Regions from separate parts of the Streptomyces sp. NPDC005808 genome, predicted to be linked through region 2. Evidence: riboswitches for the same ligand, from Rfam matches in the RefSeq annotation. Region 2 holds a riboswitch; each other region holds the start of a gene.
What was found. A riboswitch is a leader RNA that binds a small molecule or an ion and turns the genes downstream of it on or off. The one in region 2 is predicted to bind cobalamin.

Region 1: linked by a shared signal. The riboswitch ahead of ACFYPC_RS06700 (CbtB-domain containing protein) and the one ahead of ACFYPC_RS17315 (cobalamin biosynthesis protein) in region 2 are both predicted to bind cobalamin.
Region 3: linked by a shared signal. The riboswitch ahead of ACFYPC_RS09300 (prenyltransferase/squalene oxidase repeat-containing protein) and the one ahead of ACFYPC_RS17315 (cobalamin biosynthesis protein) in region 2 are both predicted to bind cobalamin.

What each region holds. Positions count from the first base shown of each region.
Region 1 covers NZ_JBIAIK010000002.1:701,731-704,993, forward strand. Annotated here, with positions in the region: gene cobF (precorrin-6A synthase (deacetylating)) at 1-18, opposite strand, end outside; gene ACFYPC_RS06690 (DUF309 domain-containing protein) at 88-612, opposite strand; tRNA gene ACFYPC_RS06695 (tRNA-Pro) at 712-785, shown strand; cobalamin riboswitch at 1,173-1,315, shown strand; gene ACFYPC_RS06700 (CbtB-domain containing protein) at 1,351-1,569, shown strand; gene ACFYPC_RS06705 (CbtA family protein) at 1,590-2,354, shown strand; gene meaB (methylmalonyl Co-A mutase-associated GTPase MeaB) at 2,473-3,263, opposite strand, start outside.
Region 2 covers NZ_JBIAIK010000007.1:62,828-66,090, reverse strand. Annotated here, with positions in the region: gene ACFYPC_RS17320 (cobyric acid synthase) at 1-815, opposite strand, end outside; gene ACFYPC_RS17315 (cobalamin biosynthesis protein) at 812-1,753, opposite strand; cobalamin riboswitch at 1,853-1,996, opposite strand; gene ACFYPC_RS17310 (hypothetical protein) at 2,136-2,357, opposite strand; partial or broken gene ACFYPC_RS17305 (anion permease) at 2,482-3,263, opposite strand, start outside.
Region 3 covers NZ_JBIAIK010000003.1:477,651-480,913, forward strand. Annotated here, with positions in the region: gene ACFYPC_RS09295 (SCO2322 family protein) at 1-577, opposite strand, end outside; gene ACFYPC_RS09300 (prenyltransferase/squalene oxidase repeat-containing protein) at 574-1,863, opposite strand; cobalamin riboswitch at 2,085-2,240, opposite strand; gene ACFYPC_RS09305 (phosphotransferase) at 2,302-2,991, shown strand; gene ACFYPC_RS09310 (PP2C family protein-serine/threonine phosphatase) at 3,071-3,263, opposite strand, start outside.

The sequences.
Region 1 (3,263 bases), on a different contig from region 2:
GACATGAATCTTTCGCACACCCAGAGTCTGCCGCACACCACCGACAGTGGATCCACCGCACCGGGGGAGGGAGGGCGCTCGGCTTCGTCACGGCCGGCGTCCGCGCAGCCGCGGCGCCCAGGCCGTCGCGCTGATCGCCGTACCGTCCCGCTCCACGGCTCCCGCCAACTCCCTTGCCCAGGAGCCCAGCTCCGCGAGCACCATCCCGTAAGGACGTGCCCGGCCGGTCCCCGCAGCCCACTCCTCCACCGCCCCGGCACCGCGCCGCAGCAGCCGGGCACCGCCCGTCGTATTGCCCCTCGCCGCGTGCGTGAGCCCCACCGCGAGCTGGGCCAGTCCCCGCCACAGCGCACGCTCCTCCTCGGGCCCGGCCTTCCAGGCGTCCTCGAACACCTCGTGCGCGTGGAACGGTTTACCCCCGTCCAGCAGCGCCTGCGCCTCGGCGACGGTCTCCTCGGGGCTGCGTACGAGACCCTCGGGCTGCCGCTCCACCCCGTCCGCGCCGTACGGCAGTGGCCGCCCCAGACCGTCACGCGGCCGGGCATTGCGCGCCCGCCCGTGCGGGTCCCGGTCCCGCCCGCCGTCCTGCCGAACCTCAGATGCCCCGCTCATACCCCGATTGTCGCGCGCTCGCGCCATTAACGGAGCAGCCCTTGGGTGGGGTAAAGTTCTGTTCGCACGATCACGCGGTTCACCGCTGGTCGGACGCATCGGGACGTGGCGCAGCTTGGTAGCGCACTTGACTGGGGGTCAAGGGGTCGCAGGTTCAAATCCTGTCGTCCCGACGGTGCGAAGGGTCTTCGCAGGCGAGAGCCTGCGGGGGCCCTTTTCGTGTGCCGTTTCCGGTCGTCGGGGTGGGCATGGGCCCCACCGGTTGGTCCGGAGACGGACACGGCCTGACCGTCGGGCCGCAGAACTGCCGCCTCCGTTGCCCGCGGCGGCGATGGCCGAGAGGCCGTCGGCCGCGCCTTGGAGCCCCCGTCGCCGGAAGCGTCCGCTTCGAACGCCGCCTGTTCCGGGCGGTGTTCGCGATCGCTGGTCAAGGTGGGCATGGGCGCCTTCTCGACACGCCGCGGCCCGAGTCGTGTCACCGGTGACCCACGCGTCGCACCGGCCGCGTCACCAGGCACGAGAGGAAGATCACGCCAGGTGACGCGGTCTTGGCCATGCACGCGACACACGGTACCGTCGGTCCGTTATCGACGACGGCGAGACGGAAGCCGGTGAGAATCCGGCACGGTCGCGCCACTGTAAATGGGACGCCCCTTGGGGCGCACCCGGAGTCAGACCCGTGGCCGTCGTCATGTGCACCACCGAGATGGGACGCGAACTCCCAGAGGAGGTCCTGCCATGGCGCAGCATGTCGCCCAGCCGACAACCACCCCCGTCATCCCGGCCAAGCTGCCGCTCAAGGACATCGCCCCCTGGGCGGTCTTCTTCGGCATCCTGATGCTGGTCCTGTTGTACTTCGTCGGCGCTGAGCAGGGCGCCACCTCCGTCGTCTCCGGCGAGGAAGTCCACGAGTGGGTGCACGACGCCCGCCACCTCCTCGGCTTCCCCTGCCACTGACGAAGGACGCCGCGCGCCTGATGAACTCCGCAACAGTAAGAAACCTTCTCGTGCGGGGCATGCTCGCCGGCCTCGGCGCCGGTGTGCTCGCCCTGATCGTCGCCTACTTCCTCGGTGAGCCGAGCGTCGACAGCGCGATCAGCTTCGAGGAAGCCCATGCCTCGGGCCACGACCACGGCCACGAGGTGGAACTCGTTTCCCGCAGCCTCCAGTCCACTGCCGGCCTCGCCACCGGTGTGCTGATCTACGGGGTGGCCTTCGGCGGCATCGCCGCCCTCGCCTTCTGCTTCGCGCTCGGCCGCGTGGGCCGGTTCAGTGCGCGGGCGACGGCGCTGCTCCTGTCGGGGGCCGCGCTGCTCGCGGTGTACGTCGTGCCGTTCCTCAAGTACCCGGCCAACCCGCCCGCCGTCGGCAACGGCGACACCATCGGCAAGCGGACCACCCTCTACCTGCTGATGATGGTGCTCAGCGTGCTCCTCGTCGTCGCCGCCACCATCCTGGGCAAGTGGCTCGCCCCGAAGGCGGGCACCTGGTACGCCACCGTCTCGGCGGTGGCCGCCTTCGCCGTGGCGATCGGACTGGCGTACGCGTTCCTGCCCGTCGTCCAAGAGGTGCCGGCCGACTTCCCGGCCACCGTGCTGTGGCGCTTCCGCGTCTCGGCGCTTGCCATCCAGATCACCCTGTGGGGCGGCTTCGGCCTGGTGTTCGGCGAACTGGCCGAGCGGTTGCTCCATCCCAAACCTGCGCAGGCCGCAGCGGGACGGCCGGTAGCCGCCGCCAACTGACCTGACCCGTCACACGAGCCAGGGCCCACGGAATCCTCCGTGGGCCCTCTCGCGTTTTCGGCTGTCGACCAACTCCGCTGCGGGATCCGCGGACAGATCCTCATCGCAGGGGGTTGGTTCAGGAGCCTTTGCCGCCGAAGGCCCCGAGAATACGTTCGGCCGCGAGTGTGGCCGTCAACTCGCCCTCCCTGACCTGCTGTTCGAGGGCAGGTGTGAGGGCTCGTACGGCCGGATCGGCGTGCAGACGGCCCAGGAGTTCGTCGCGGACCATCGTCCAGGTCCAGTCGACCTGCTGGTCACGGCGTTTGGCGGCGAGCCGGCCGGTCGAGTCGAGGAGTGTGCGGTGCTGTTCGAGGCGGTCCCAGACCGTGTCCAGACCGGCAGACTCGCGGGCGCTGCAGCTCAGCACGGGAGGCGCCCAGGCCCCGTCCTTGCCGTGCATGAGCCGGAGCGCGCCCGCCAACTCCCGTGCGGCAGCCTGCGCGTCGCGTTCGTGCGGTCCGTCCGCCTTGTTGACGGCGATCACGTCGGCGAGTTCCAGGACGCCCTTCTTGATGCCCTGGAGCTGGTCGCCGGTGCGGGCGAGGGTCAGCAGGAGGAAGGAGTCGACCATGTTCGCGACGGCCGTCTCGGACTGGCCGACGCCGACCGTCTCCACCAGCACCACGTCGTAGCCCGCGGCTTCCATCACCACGATCGACTCGCGTGTCGCTTTGGCGACCCCACCGAGTGTGCCGGCGGTGGGGGAGGGCCGGATGAAGGCCGCGGGGTCGACGGCCAGGCGTTCCATCCTCGTCTTGTCGCCCAGGATCGAACCGCCCGTACGGCTGGAGGACGGGTCCACCGCCAGCACCGCCACCCGGTGACCGAGCGCGGTCAGCATCGTGCCGAAGGCGTCGATGAACGTCG
Region 2 (3,263 bases):
GACATCAGGGGGACGGCGCAGACGGCGACCCGCAGGATGTCCTCGCCGACGGGCGCGGCGACCGCGGACTCCCGGACGGCGCCCCTCAGCGAGACCGCCATTCCGTCCTCCTCGTCGATCCCGAGGCCGTGCCGGAAGGGCAGCACGCCGTAACTGGGCCGCCCGGTGAGCCCGTGGAGCATGTCGAGCCCCGGTTCCAACAGGGAGACATCCCCGCGGAACTTGTTCACCAGAAACCCGGCGACGAGTTCCTGGTCCTCGCGCGACAGCAGCGCGACGGTCCCGAAGAAGGACGCGAAGACACCCCCACGATCGATGTCGCCCACGACAAGCACGGGCAGTCGCGCATTCCGCGCGATCCCCATGTTCACGATGTCCGTCCGCCGCAGATTGATCTCGGCGGGACTCCCCGCCCCCTCGCAGATCACCGCGTCATACGTGCCCCGCAACTCGGCGAGGCACTCCAGTACGGTCCCCAGGAGTGCTTCCTGCCGTCCACCGTGGTAGCCGCGAGCGCTCATCTCGCCCACGGGCTTCCCCATGAGCACGACCTGACTGCTCCGGTCGCTGCCCGGCTTGAGGAGCACGGGGTTCATGAGCGCGGTCGGCTCCACACGGGCGGCCTGCGCCTGCATCGCCTGGGCCCGCCCGATCTCGGCGCCCTCCCGCGTCACGAACGAGTTCAGCGACATGTTCTGCGCCTTGAACGGCGCGACCTTGACGCCCTGCCGCACCAGCCACCGGCAGATCCCGGCGGTCACGACGCTCTTGCCCGCGTCGGAGGTGGTCCCGGCGACCAGCAGCCCGCCGCTCACCAGGCACGCCCCTTCGTGAGGAGCCGCCCGGCGACGCACGCACCGAGCGCGAGCCAGCTCACGCGCCGAGAGAGCCGTACGGCCCGCTCGATGTCACCGACCACCACGGCACGCCCCCCGCCGTTGAGTACGGGCCGGTGCTCGACTCTCCCGCCGTACGCGAGGGTCCCGCCGAGCCGTACACCGAGCGCCCCCGCGAAAGAGGCCTCCACGGGCCCGGCGTTCGGGCTCGGATGCTTGCAGGCGTCCACCCGCCAGGCCCGCAGGGCGCCCCGCGGATCGTCCCCGGCAGCGGTGGCGAGGGCGGCGGTCAGCCGCGCCCCCGGCCAGCCCGCGACATCGTCGAGCCGCGCGGACGCCCAGCCGTAGCGCCGGTACCTGGGGGACCTGTGCCCGACCATCGCGTCGAGCGTGTTCACGGCGCGGAACCCGACCAGACCGGGCACACCGCCCACAGCCCCCCACACAAGAGCGCCCACCACGGCATCGGAGGTGTTCTCGGCGACGGACTCGACGACGGCCCGCGCGATCCCGTCCGCGTCGAGCGCCTGCGGATCCCGCCCGCACAGATGCGGCAGCCGCTCCCGGGCCACTTCGACATCACCGGCTTCGAGCGCGCTCCCGATCGCCCGGGCCTCCCGGCCGAGGGAGGTTCCCCCGACGACGGCCCAAGTGGCGGCGGCGGTCAGCGCGATGGAGGCGGTACGGGATCCACGTACGCAATGACTCGCGAGCGCCGCGAGCCCGGTGGCACCGCCCACGCACACGGCCGTGTGCAGCGCGCCCCACCCGCGGTGGTCCCGCCACAGCACCCGCTCCACGGCTCCCGCGGCCCGCCCGAACGCGGCGACCGGATGTCCGCGGCGGGGATCGCCGAGCAGCAGGTCACCGAGGAGGCCGGCGGCGGCGCCGTACGCGAAGACGCGATCGGCACGCACCGGTTCAGCCGACCGTCAGGTCAGGCACAACTGTCGTTCGCAGGGCACTTGGGCAGCCGCGCATGGCGATATGTCCTCACTCAGGGTGTCCACGCCCTGGTTCGAAGAGACCGACGGTGAGAGTTCCTGGCTTCCGGGGGCTTCATTCCCCGGTGACAGTGGCGGGACCGCGCCGGATTTGCACCGGCTTCCTCTCGTGCCGTCGTACTTGGCTCCGGCAGTCCACCATGGCGTTGGAAGACCCGTCAACTTGCTGTTGACCTGCGGGGGGAGAGTGTGCGAAGGCCCACATACGGGTAGGGCGCGGGACGTTGACACGTCCCGCGCCCTACCCGAGGTGATGCCTCGCTTGTGCGGTATCAGTGCGGTCCTGAAATGCTCCTCAGGCCACGATCAGATAGATCCCGTACGCCACCGCCGCCGCGCAGGCGGCGAAGCAGGCGTACGCGCCGGTGACCGCGAGAGCGGCGGAGCCGCCCTGAGCTGAGGCCGACTCGCGCCTGGAGAGGCCGACGATGCCCAGGGTGAAGAGGCCCACGAGGGCCACGGTGGTCACGAGACTGACTCCGAAGACGGAGCCGAGGGCTGCCCAGTCGATGTGCATGCTGTTCGTTCCTTACACCGTGGCCGGAGCGGTGGGCTCCGCGTCCGGGGACGGGATGGTGGCCTTCAGATCGCTTGCCAGGCCGCCGGCGAGCGGGCCGCCCGCGGGGGGGGGGGGGGGGGGGGGGGGGGGGGGGGCGCGCCCCCCCCCCCCCCCCCCCCCCGCCCGAGGGCTCGGCGGCGATCTCGTTGACGTTGTCGATGGTCACCGGCCGACGGCGTGACAGGTTCCAGATGACAGCGGACCCGGCCACCAGGAGCGCACCCGTCAGGACGATGCCCCAGGTGCCCTGCTGGGTGAGGAACTCGGCGCCCGCGCCGACCAGGCCCGCCGCCGGGAGCGTGAGGCCCCAGGCGATGAACATGCGGCTCGCGGTCGACCAGCGGACGACACCGCCCTTGCGGCCGAGGCCCGAGCCCATCACGGCGCCGGAGCAGGACTGTGTGGTGGAGAGCGAGAAGCCCAGGTGGGAGGAGGCCAGGATGACCGTGGCCGCACTGGTCTGGGCGGCGAAGCCCTGCGGCGGCGCGAGGTCGGTGAGGCCCCTGCCCATGGTGCGGATGATGCGCCAGCCGCCCAGGTAGGTGCCGAGCGCGATGGCCATACCGGCCGAGACGATGACCCAGGTCGGCGGGTTCGAGTCGGGCGCGATCACACCGCCGGTGACCAGCGCGAGGGTGATGATGCCCATCGTCTTCTGCGCGTCGTTCGTGCCGTGGGCCAGCGAGACCAGGCCTGCCGAGGCGATCTGGCCGGCGCGGTAGCCCTTGGCGGTCGCCTTCTCGTCGGCGCGGTTGCCGATCCGGTAGGTCAGCCGGGTGGCCAGCATGGCGGCGAGCCCGGCCACCACGGGCGCGGCGATCGCGGGGAGCAGCACCTTGGTGACGACGGTCGAGCCATTGACCG
Region 3 (3,263 bases), on a different contig from region 2:
CTGCTGCTCCGGCGAGCAGGCCTACTGACGGGCCGGAGCCGATTGCATCGGGCTGGGGGCGGGAGGCGGTGGAGACCGGCTCGCCGCAGCCCGTCCGGGGGTAGGCCGCTATGGCGCAGAGGAGGGCGTTGGTGTCGTAGCGGAGGGGTTCGGCGACCGAGGCCAGGGCTTCGGCGGAGGTCGCGTCGGAGGGGACGCGGGCGCAGGCCGTGCGCGGGGACGGTGGGGTCTCGCCGGACGGCGCGTCCGTGGACGTACCGAAGTCGATGACGAGGGCCACGCGCTTCTTGCCCTGCTGGGCGGGTGTCCTGGCGCAGATGGACGCGAAGCCGGTGGCGCCGCGGGGCTTCGTCGCGTGCTGGGAGTCCTCGCTCACCGCGAAGCGGAAACCCTGGACGTCGCCGTCGGACGGGCGGGCGGTCGACGGGCCCTGTGTCGCGTACGTCCACTGGCCGCCGGTCAGGTCCCAGAAGGACCAGTAGCGGTAGCCGACCGCGTGGGCCTGCCCCGCCGAACCGAGCCCCAGGACGAGCAGGAGCCCGGCCAGGACCAGGGGAGTCGTACGACGTCGGCTCACAGCCTCTGCCTCTTGTTGCGGCCGCTGATCAGGAAGCCGATACCGATACCGGCGACGAGACCGACGCCGACGATCCACCAGACGCCGAGGCCGCCGTCGTCACCATCCTGCGACTGCGACTGCGACTGCGACTGCGACTGCGACTGCGACTGCGACTGCGACTGCGGCTTGGCGGCACCGGAGTCGGACGCCGCCGCCTGCGCCGGCGGGCCCGTCGCGCCCAGCTCCTTGACGAGGTCCCGGCCGCCGAAGTCGCGCGGGTCGAACGCGTTCGCGTGCGCGGCGAGGATCAGCTGCGCGTACGCGGCCGGTCCGCTCTGCCCGGCCCACTGTGCGGCGTGCGCCTCCAACCAGCGCACCGTGTCCGCCGCGTCGTCGCGGTGGCCGGCGGTGGCCAGCGCCACGGCCGCGTCCGCGGTGTTGCCGTAGTCGGGCTGGTCCTCGGCTCCGGGCAGCGCCGACTTGAGGTACTTGTCCTTGGCGAGGGACTCCACGAGGTATGCGGCGCCGTTCTGCGCGGCACGCTCGGGGTCGGCGCCGTCGGCGTCGTCGGCGGCCTCGCAGGAGACGCCGTCGCTCGTCGGCTGCACCTCGGCGCCGGCGAAGCCCCTGCCGAGCGCTCCGGTCACGGCCGCCGCGGTGGCGTCCGCGTTCGCCACGAGCTTCCCCTTCTTGTCCGGCTGGTAGGCGAAGGCGCCGCCGCCGTCCGCGTCGCAGGGGATCGCCAGCTCCGCAAGGGCGTCGTACGGAGACTTCCCACCCTGGGAGGTCACGTCCGCGGGCTTCTCGCCCGTCGCGGCCAGCGCCCCGGCCACCACGGACGTGGAGTTCGCGTCGCTCGCCCCGCCTGCCACGTATCCCCACCCGCCGTCCTTGTTCTGTACGGACTTCAGCCATGCGACGGCCTTGCCCGCCGCGGAGTCGTGCCGGCCGAGGGCCGCGAGGGCCTGCACGGCGGCCGCGGTGCTGTTGGTGTCGACCATCGTCTTGGCGTCGCACTTCGCGGTGGCGTCGGCGCGGTACGGAGCGAAGGACCCGTCCGCGCACTGCTGCCCCGCCAGCCAGTCGACGGCCTTGGCCGCGGGCGTCACGCCCACCGTGTGCTGGGCGAGCAGCGCGAGCGACTGGCGCCAGACGCCGTCGTAGGTGGGGTCGGCGGAGCCGTACAGACCCGAGGGAAGTGCGGGGGAAGGAGAGGGGGAAGCGTCTGAAGCGGCGGCGGTAGCGGCAGCGGCGGCGGCGGCGGTCGGCGCGAAGGCGGTACCGGCCACGGCGATCGCGGCCAACAGCGCGGCCGGCCTCGTGACGTGAACCGCTGCGTGTACCGCTGCCTGAACCGCTCCGTGAACCGCTCCTTGTACCGCTGCGTGAACGGCTGCGCTGCGGCGAACGATCATGACTCTCCCCTGTGGGGGAGCCGGGCAGCACCGGGCACACTGGTATCCGGGCGGCTCCGGCCCCGTATGCCTCGACGGTGCCGGCCACCGGCGGACCGCCGATGGCGCGAGCCGGTCACGCTCCGGACGGGGCAATCCGGCTCACCACCTGTTCAAGCAGTTCAAGCAGTTCAAGCAGTTCAGGCTGTTCAAGTGGCTCACGGTTGCGGGTCAGCGCCGGATTTGCACCGGCTTCCCCCCGTACGGGCGTGATGACGACTGGTTCACTCTACCGGCCCATTGGCCGGCCGCTGAGGGCCGCCTGTGAGCCCCCGGTAGGTTCGGCCCATGAGGACAACGGGGAGACTGCTCGGCTCGGGGCGTTCGGCGGACGTCTACGAGTTGGACGAGGCGTGGGTACTGCGCCGGATCCGCGGGGGACGGGGAGACGCCACCGCCGAAGCCTCGGTGATGGCACACGTACGAGGCCACGGCTTTCCGGCGCCGGCCGTGCGGTTGGCGACCCGCAGCGACCTGGTGATGGAGCGGCTGTCCGGGCCGACCATGCTGGAGGCGTTCGTCGCGGGGGAGTTCGGCCCCCAGGAGGCCGGTGTCACGCTCGCCCGGCTGCTCCGCGCCCTGCACGCCGTGCCCGCCAGACTCTCCGCCGACCCCGCCATCCGCGTCCTGCACCTGGACCTGCACCCCGACAACGTGATGCTCACCTCCGAAGGCCCCAAGGTCATCGACTGGGCCAACGCCGAGGAGGGCCTGCCCGGACTCGACTGGGGTATGTCCGCCGTGATCCTCGCCCAGGCCGCCGTCGCCGGCGGAGCGCACGCTCAGGTGGCCCGCGAGACGCTGGCCGCGATGCTCGGCGACGGCCCACCCGGCGTGACCGAGGCCGGCCTCCGGGAGGCGAGGCAGCGACGGGCGGTCAATCCGACGATGAGTGAGACCGAGGTCCAGATCCTGGGCGAGGCCGAGGAACTGGTCCGTACGCTGCTGCCGCCCTCTTCGGGATCCGCTCGTCCTTGACGCTCATCCTTGAGCCTCAGAGCGCGCCTTGACGCTCACCCTTGAACCTCAGAGCGCGCCTTGGCGCTCACCTTGAACCTCAGAGCGCGCATGCCGGGATCGTCGCTGCGGTGGGCTGCAACAGGACCAGAGCCAGGTCGTCGGTGGGGGCGGTGCCGGTGTGGGCGGTCAGGCGGGTGTAGAGGGTGTTGAGGGCCTCGTCGGGGAGGGGGTCGCGCAGGGCCAGTGCCGCTTCGCCGAGAAGGGGGAAAGGGTTGCCTTCCGTGTCGCGG